DNA from 2 places in the Saccharopolyspora gloriosae genome. Region 1 is predicted to be linked to the other one. Evidence: riboswitches for the same ligand, from Rfam matches in the RefSeq annotation. Region 1 holds a riboswitch; the other holds the start of a gene.
The links. Region 1 has a riboswitch for glycine ahead of gcvP (aminomethyl-transferring glycine dehydrogenase). Riboswitches for the same ligand answer to the same signal wherever they lie in the genome.
Positions count from the first base shown of each region.

Region 2: another riboswitch for glycine. It lies ahead of gcvT (glycine cleavage system aminomethyltransferase GcvT); the one in region 1 lies ahead of gcvP (aminomethyl-transferring glycine dehydrogenase).

Region 1 covers NZ_JACHIV010000001.1:3,186,282-3,190,445, forward strand. The annotation lists gene gcvP (aminomethyl-transferring glycine dehydrogenase) at 1-2,389, opposite strand, end outside; glycine riboswitch at 2,558-2,660, opposite strand; gene BJ969_RS14130 (MerR family transcriptional regulator) at 2,786-3,352, opposite strand; gene BJ969_RS14135 (bifunctional nuclease family protein) at 3,684-4,160, opposite strand.
Region 2 covers NZ_JACHIV010000001.1:4,775,662-4,779,825, forward strand. The annotation lists gene BJ969_RS20750 (long-chain-fatty-acid--CoA ligase) at 1-1,261, opposite strand, end outside; gene BJ969_RS20755 (TetR/AcrR family transcriptional regulator) at 1,492-2,139, shown strand; glycine riboswitch at 2,226-2,353, shown strand; glycine riboswitch at 2,354-2,450, shown strand; gene gcvT (glycine cleavage system aminomethyltransferase GcvT) at 2,569-3,684, shown strand; gene glyA (serine hydroxymethyltransferase) at 3,775-4,164, shown strand, end outside.

The sequences.
Region 1 (4,164 bases):
AGTTCGCCGCGGCCACCGCCGTCAGCGTCGCCCGGCGCAGCCCGTCGGACCCCATCATGCGGACGTAGGCCCAGGAGATCGGCAAGATCGACGCGCTGCCCCACGGCGCCGCGCTGATCGGGCCCACACCGGTCTCCGGACCGGCCGCGGGCTGCAGCGGGTGGTTCGGCAGGAACGGCGCCAGGTGCTCGCGCACCCCGATCGGGCCCACGCCGGGACCGCCACCGCCGTGCGGGATGCAGAACGTCTTGTGCAGGTTCAGGTGCGAGACGTCGGACCCGAACTTGCCCATCCGCGCCAGGCCGATCAGCGCGTTGAGGTTCGCGCCGTCGACGTAGACCTGGCCGCCCGCGTCGTGCACCAGGCCGCACACCTGCTCCACGGTGTCCTCGTAGACGCCGTGCGTGGACGGGTAGGTGATCATGATCGCGGCGAGGTCGTCGCGGTGCTGGTCCACCACTTCGCGCAGGTGGTCGAGCTCGATGTTGCCCTTGTCGTCGCAGCGCACCACGACCACGCGCAGCCCGGCCATCACGGCGCTCGCGGCGTTCGTGCCGTGCGCGCTGGCCGGGATCAGGCACACGTCGCGGGCCGACTCACCACGGCTGTGGTGGTAGGCGCGGATCGCCAGCAACCCGGCGAACTCGCCCTGGCTGCCCGAGTTCGGCTGCAGGCTCACCGCGTCGTAGCCGGTGATCTCCGCGAGCCAGCGCTCCAGGTCCCGCACGATCTCCAGCAGCCCCGTCGCGTCCTGCGCGGGCGCGAACGGGTGCACCTCGGCGAACTCCGGCCAGGTGATCGGCTCCATCTCCGCGGTCGCGTTCAGCTTCATCGTGCAGGACCCCAGCGGGATCATGCTCCGGTCCAGCGCGACGTCGGAGTCCGACAGGCGGCGCAGGTAGCGCAGCAGCGAGGTCTCCGAGCGGTGGGTGTGGAACACCGGGTGCGTCATGTACTCCGAGGTGCGCCGCAGCACGCCGGGCAGCGCGTCGGCGGTCTCCGCGTCCAGCGCGTCGACGTCGGCCACCGAGCCGCCTTCGATCCCGAACGCGGCGGCCACCCGCACCAGCGTCTCCCTGGTGGTGGTCTCGTCGCAGCTGATGCCGACGAGGTCGTCGTCGATGTGGCGCAGGTTGATGCCGCCCTCGCGGGCCGCCCGCACGACCTCCGCTGCCCTGCCCGGAACCCGCGCGACGATCGTGTCGAAGAACTCCGCGTGCTCGATCCGCACCCCGCCCCGGCGCAACCGCTCCGCCAGCACCGCGGCCATCCGGTGCGCCCGGCGCGCGATGGCCCGCAGCCCGCTCGGGCCGTGGTAGACGCCGTACATCGACGCGACGACCGCCAGCAGCACCTGCGCGGTGCAGATGTTGCTCGTCGCCTTCTCCCGGCGGATGTGCTGCTCCCTGGTCTGCAGGGCGAGCCGGTAGGCCTGGTCGCCGTCGGCGTCGACGCTCACGCCGACCAACCGGCCCGGCAGCTGCCGCTCGATGCCCTTGCGCACCGCCATGTACCCGGCGTGCGGGCCGCCGAAGCCCATCGGCACGCCGAAGCGCTGCGTCGTGCCGACCACCACGTCGGCACCGATCTCACCGGGAGCGCGCAGCAGCGTCAGCGCCAGCAGGTCGGCGCTGACCACGGCCATCCCGCCGCGCTCATGGACCCGCTCGATGATCGCCTCGTGGTCGCGGAGCGCGCCGGAGGCACCGGGGTAGGCCAGCAGCACGCCGAAGAAGTCGTCCTCCGGCAGCGCCTCGGGACCCGCGGCGAGGTCGGTGACGATCACCTCGATGCCCAGCGGTTCGGCGCGGGTCCGCAGCACCTCCAGGGTCTGCGGCATCACGTCCGCGTCCACCACGAAGCGCGGCGATTTGGCCCGGCCCGCGCGGCGCACCAGCGTCATGCCCTCGGCGGCGGCGGTGGCCTCGTCCAGCATCGACGAGTTCGCCACCGGAACACCGGTCAGGTCGGCGACCATCGTCTGGAAGTTCAGCAGCGCCTCGAGCCTGCCCTGCGAGATCTCCGGCTGGTACGGCGTGTACGCCGTGTACCAGGCGGGGCTCTCCAGCACGTTGCGCAGGATCACCGGCGGCGTGATCGTCGGGTAGTAGCCCAGCCCGATCATCTCGGTGTGCGGGCTGTTGAGCCGCGCCAGGTCCCGGAGCTGCTTGAGCGCCTCGGCCTCGGTAGCCGGCTCCGGCAGGGCCAGCTGCAGGTCCCGTTCGCGGATGCCTTCGGGCACCGCGGCCTGGCCCAGCTCCTCCAGCGAGCCGACACCGATCACGTCCAGCATGCGCGCCAGCTCGGCGGGCAACGGCCCGACATGGCGGTCGGCGAACGGAGTGCCGTGTTCCAGGGCGGCCAGCGGGATACGGTCTTCGGTCGTCATCGCCACACCTCATTCATCGCGACGGACACAGGGCGGCAGCACGAATGCTGCTCTCCCCCTCTGTCACCGTCCGCGATACGAACGCCTGAGAGCTTCACCCGGTACGGCGACCGGGCTTGCACCGTCGGCGGGGAACCACCTACCGGTGGTCCCTCTTTCCAGAGGTATCTCGCCCGTGCGGTCCAGCAGGCCTGAGAGGTTGTCGGGGAGGGTTTGCTCCTTCGGCGCCGCCGGTGACCAGGTCACCGGCGAACTCTCCCGCGCGGGGTCAGCGATGCTCAGCAGCCTACCCGATCCAGTGACGACCGAAAGTGCGATCTTCATCCCGCTCGATCACTCCGGTGCGCCGGGCACGGCGCTGACCGGCGGTGACGCCCCCGTCACGGGGCGAGGCGCTCAGCCCGTGCGGCGGTCCCGGCGACGGCGGGACAACTCGTCGTTGACCGGCTCCTCGTGCTCGCCGCCGTCGGCCCGCTCGGCGGGGAACTCGTGGATCGTCCCGGTGATCTCGCGCATCGCGCCGCTGACCGCGATCCCGAACACGCCCTGACCGCCCTGCAGCAGGTCCACGACCTCCTCGGCGGAGGTGCACTCGTAGACCGTCGTGCCGTCGCTGAACAACGTGATCTTGGCCAGGTCCTGCACGCCTCGATGGCGCAGGTGCTCCACGGCGACCCGGATGTTGTGCAGCGAGACCCCGGTGTCCAGCAGTCGCTTGACGACCTTGAGCACCAGGACGTCCTTGAACGAGTACAGCCGCTGCGACCCGGATCCCGCCGCGCCGCGGATCGACGGGCCGACCAGCTTGGTGCGCGCCCAGTAGTCCAGCTGCCGGTAGGTGATGCCGGCGATCTGGCACGCCGCGGGTCCGCGGTAGCCGACGAGCTCGTCCGGGAGCGCGGTGTCGGGGAACGGCGCCGACTGCTCCGCGGCGGAATCCTCGCCAGGTGCTCGCTCCACCACGCCTGCCTCCCCTCGCCCGGCCCGAGGCCGGCGAACCACCAGAACCCGGCTCGACGCATGATCATCCGCCGAACGGGGGAACGATCATGGAACCGGGGCTTCGACCTTCCCCGACCTGGAAAATCACATCGGGGCGATTCGCGCACTCCGACGGTAAGCCCGGCCCGTGAGCGGGTCAACGCGACGCGCGGAGCCGCCCGCCCACCCCGGGTGTGACGTCCCCGCTCCGGCCCGCGCCGCTCGCCGAACGCGAAAAGGCTCCCGGTGCGAACTCGCACCGGGAGCCGGGTACGGCACCGGGGGTGAGCGGACCGCACGTCCGCTCACCTGATCACGTATCGGCGCCGCGGAAGTCCTCCGGAGAGACCGAGTCCAGGAATTCCCGGAACTTCTCGACCTCGTCCTCCTGCTCGTCCGGGATGATCAGCCCGGCTTCGTCCAGCACCGACTCGTCAGCGTGGATCGGCACTCCGACCCGCAGCGCCAGCGCCACCGAATCACTCGGGCGTGCCGAGACCCGCACATCCCCGTCGAAGATGAGTTCGGCGAAGAACGTACCCTCCTGCAGATCGGTGATCCGCACCTCTTCCAGGTCCCGCCCCAGGGCGCCGATGACGTCCTTGAGCAGGTCGTGGGTGAGCGGTCTGGCGGGTCGCACGCCCTGCTGCTCCAGCGCGATCGCGGTGGCCTCCACCGATCCGATCCAGATCGGCAGGTACCGCTCGCCTTCGGTCTCGCGCAGCAGCAGAATCGGCTGGTTGGCTGGTAGTTCCACTCGCACGCCGACGACGCGCATTTCGCTGCTCATCGTC
Region 2 (4,164 bases), 1.6 Mb from region 1:
GGTCGACGATGGACACGTAGCCCTCGGCGTCCTTGGTGCCCATGTCGCCGGTGCGGAACCAGCCGTCGACGACGGCCGCCGCGGTCGCCTCCGGGTCGTCCAGGTAGCCCGCGAACACGTTGTGGCCGCGCACCACGATCTCGCCGACCTCGCCCGCGGGCAGCAGCTCGATGCGGTCCTCCACGGACGGTTCGGCGACCTCGACGTCGATGCCCCACAGCGCGTGCCCGACGGTGCCCGCGCGCGGGCCGAACGCCGGTTGGTTCACCGTCGCCGTCGGCGAGGTCTCCGACAGGCCGTAGCCCTCGTGGATCGGGGCGCCGAAGCGGCGCTGGAACCGCTCCAGCACCGCGACCGGCAGCGCGGCGCCACCGGAAACGCACATCCGCAGGCTCGGCACCTCGGCGTCGTCGCCCGCGGCCTCCAGCATCCGGATGTACATCGTGGGCACGCCGTTGAGCTGCGTGATCCGGTGGTCGCGGATGAGCCGCAGCGCCTCCGCCGGGTCGAACTTCGGTTGCAGCACCAGCGTGGCGCCCGCGCGGAACGTGGTGTTCAGCGACACCGTCTGGCCGAACACGTGGAACAGCGGCAGGCAGCCCAGCACCAGGTCCTCGGACCGGGTGTCGTTGGCGTCGAACGCGTTCACCGTCGCGTTCATGACCAGGTTGAGGTGGGTCAGCACCGCGCCCTTGGGGCGGCCGGTGGTGCCGCTGGTGTAGAAGATCACCGCCGGGTCCTCCGGGGAACGCGTCTCGAACGCGCGCACCGGTTCGGCGTCCGCAGCCTCCGCCGACAGCGACGGCGGCGCGTCCTGGCTCGGTCCGCCGGAACCGACCGACACCAGCGGGATGCCGGCCCGGCGCGCGGATTCGGCGGCCAGGGCGAGCTGGCTCGTGTGGCCGATGACGAGCTTCGCGCCCGAGTTGCGCAGCAGGTACGCCGCCTCGTCGGGAACCAGCAGCAGCGGCACCGGAACGACGACGGCGCCCGCGGTGAGCACCGCGTAGTAGGCGCGCACGAAGTCGATGACGTTGGGCGCGACGATCGCCACCCGGTCGCCCGGTTCGACGCCGCGAGCGCGCAGCGCGGCGGCGTGCGCGCGGACCTGTTCCCACAGCTCGCCGTAGTCGACCTGCTCGGCGCCTTCGACGACCGCGGTCGCCCGTGGCGTGATCCTGGCCGGTTCGGCGAGCACCGACACCAGCGACAGCGTGGTCTGCGGCTTGATCGGCGCCGAGGACTCGTCGTCGTTGACCATCGTCCACCTCCGTGAGGACGTCGCCCGACGCCGATCGGGGGCCCGCACCGCGCCCGCCGATGGACACCTGGCGACTAACGTCGTTAGTTTTGGACTCTAGGACCACCCCGCGGACCGCGGCAAGACCACCGCCCCGGACACTGTGCGGAGTCGCCGCAGGGCAACCGGCCGAACACGGTGCGGCATCGGAACGCCACGGCGCAGGGCCGGATGGCAGGCAGGAGCGCGGCATGGGCAGACCGAAGAGTCCCCAGCTCACACCGGAACGCATCCGCGAGCACGCGTTGGTGATCATCGACACGTCCGGGCTCGAAGCGCTGTCCATGCGCAAGCTCGCCGAAGCGCTCGGAGTCCGCGCCGCCTCGCTGTACAACCACGTCGCGACCAAGGAAGCCCTGCTGCACGACGTCGCCAACGACGTGATGGCCACCGTGGACACCACCGGCTTCGCCGCCGGCTGGACCACCGGCCTGCTGCGCTGGGCCCGCTCCTACCGGGCGGCGCTGGCCGCCCACCCGAACCTGGTGCCGTTCATGGCCTCCGGCCCGGCCCGCCGCGAAACCTCGCTGAGCCGCGCCGACGCGGTGCACGGCGGCCTGACCAGCGCGGGCTGGCCGCCCCGGTACGCCACGATGATCGGCGCCTCCACCAAGTACCTCGTCGTCGGCGCCGCGATGGGATCGTTCGCAGGCGGGTTCGTCGACGACGCCGAGATCTACGACGACCGGTTCCCGCACCTGCGCAACGCGCACCTGCTGCGCGAGCACGCGGCGGAGATCGACGACGCCAGCTTCGAGGTCGCGCTGCAAGCCCTGGTCGACGGCCTGCGAGTGCAGTACGAGCAGGTCACGGCCCATGCGGACGACTTCGGAGGGTAACGGGATCACGCTCACGTTCGGTTGACTGCGATGTGTGATCTCCGTAGCGTTTCTGAACACAACAGAAGACGAGACGAACACGCCGACGACGTCGAGCGGGAGAGTCTGCGCCCCGCCAGGAGCCCCTGGTCCGTGCAGGATGCGATTCCTGGGTGCAGCGCCGAAGGAGCAATCCTCCCCAACAAACTCTCAGGCCCCGCACCGCACGACACCAGGCGATCACGGAGAAAAGCAGGGACACGCGTCCCTCGCCCAAGGTGCAAGCCGCCGACGCGCGGTGAAACTCTCAGGCCAATGACTCCGGGGAGACCGGCCAGCGCACGCCCGCGCCCGTCGCCGTCGAGGGACCCCGGATATGGTTTCTGCTGGAAGTGGCCGCAACCGGTCCCCTCGGACGTGATCGGTGCCCACGAGGAGGAGTTCCGCACCATGACGTCGTCTTCCCCCTCCCTGAGAGAGACACCGCTAGGGGAGATCCATGCGTCCTCGGGCGCACATTTCACCGAATTCGCCGGGTGGCGGATGCCGGTGCGCTACACCGGCGACACCGCCGAACACCAGGCCGTGCGCACCGCCGCCGGCCTGTTCGACCTCTCGCACATGGGCGAGATCAAGATCAGCGGCCCGCAGGCCGCCGAGGCGCTGGACTACGCGCTCGTCGCGAAGGCCTCGACGATCACCGAGGGTCGCGCCCGCTACACCATGCTGTGCAACGCCGACGGCGGAGTGCTCGACGACCTGATCGTCTACCGGCTCGGCGAGTCGGAGTACCTGGTGGTCGCCAACGCCGCGAACGCGGCCGTGGTCTCCGCCGAGCTCGCCGACCGCGTCGCCGGGTTCGACGCGACGCACGAGGACGTCTCCGACGACTACGCGCTGATCGCCGTGCAGGGCCCGAAGTCCGTGGAGATCCTGGCGCCGCTGACCGGCACCGACCTCTCCGGCGTCAAGTACTACGCCGGGTACCCGAGCGTGGTAGCGGGCGCCGACGTGCTGCTGGCGCGCACCGGCTACACCGGCGAGGACGGCTTCGAACTGTTCACCTCGCCCGCCGACGCCCCCGCCGTGTGGCGGGCGCTGACCGACTCCGGCGCCGCGCACGGCCTCATCCCCGCCGGGCTGTCCTGCCGGGACACGCTGCGGCTCGAAGCGGGCATGCCGCTGTACGGCAACGAGCTCTCCGCGTCCCTGACCCCGTTCCACGCGAACCTGGGCCGGGTCGTGAAGCTCGACAAGCCCGGCGACTTCGTCGGCAAGGAAGCGCTGGCGAAGGTCGCGGAAGCGCCGACGGAGCGCACGCTGGTCGGCCTGCGCACCGATGCCCGCCGCGCTCCGCGGCACGGCTACCGGGTGCTCGACACCGACGGCGCCGAGATCGGCGAGGTCACCAGCGGTGCACCGTCACCGACGCTGGGCCACCCGATCGCAATGGCGTACGTGGACCGCGCGCACAGCGCCCCCGGCACCGCCCTGCAGGTGGACATCCGCGGCAAGTCGATCGACGTGGAAGTCGTCGAGCTGCCGTTCTACCGCCGGTCCGCCTGAGACCGCACCGCCCTCGGGGCACCACGAACCTCGAAAGGACCGCCCGGAACTTCCGGCGCAGCCCAGATCGAACACAGGAGGCAATTGCTCATGTCAACACCGGACCTGTTCAACGACCAGCTCTCGGCGGTGGATCCGGAGGTGGCCGAGGCCGTCGGTGCTGAACTCGGCCGTCAGCAGAACACGCTGGAGATGATCGCGTCGGAGAACTTCGCGCCGCAGGCCGTGCTGCAGGCGCAGGGTTCGGTGTTGACGAACAAGTACGCCGAGGGCTACCCGGGCAAGCGCTACTACGGCGGCTGCGAACACGTCGACGTCGTCGAGCAACTCGCGATCGACCGCGTCAAAGAACTCTTCGGCGCCTCCTTCGCCAACGTCCAGCCCCACTCCGGCGCGCAGGCCAACGCCGCGGCGATGCACGCCCTGCTCAAGCCCGGCGACACCATCATGGGCCTCGACCTCGCCCACGGCGGGCACCTG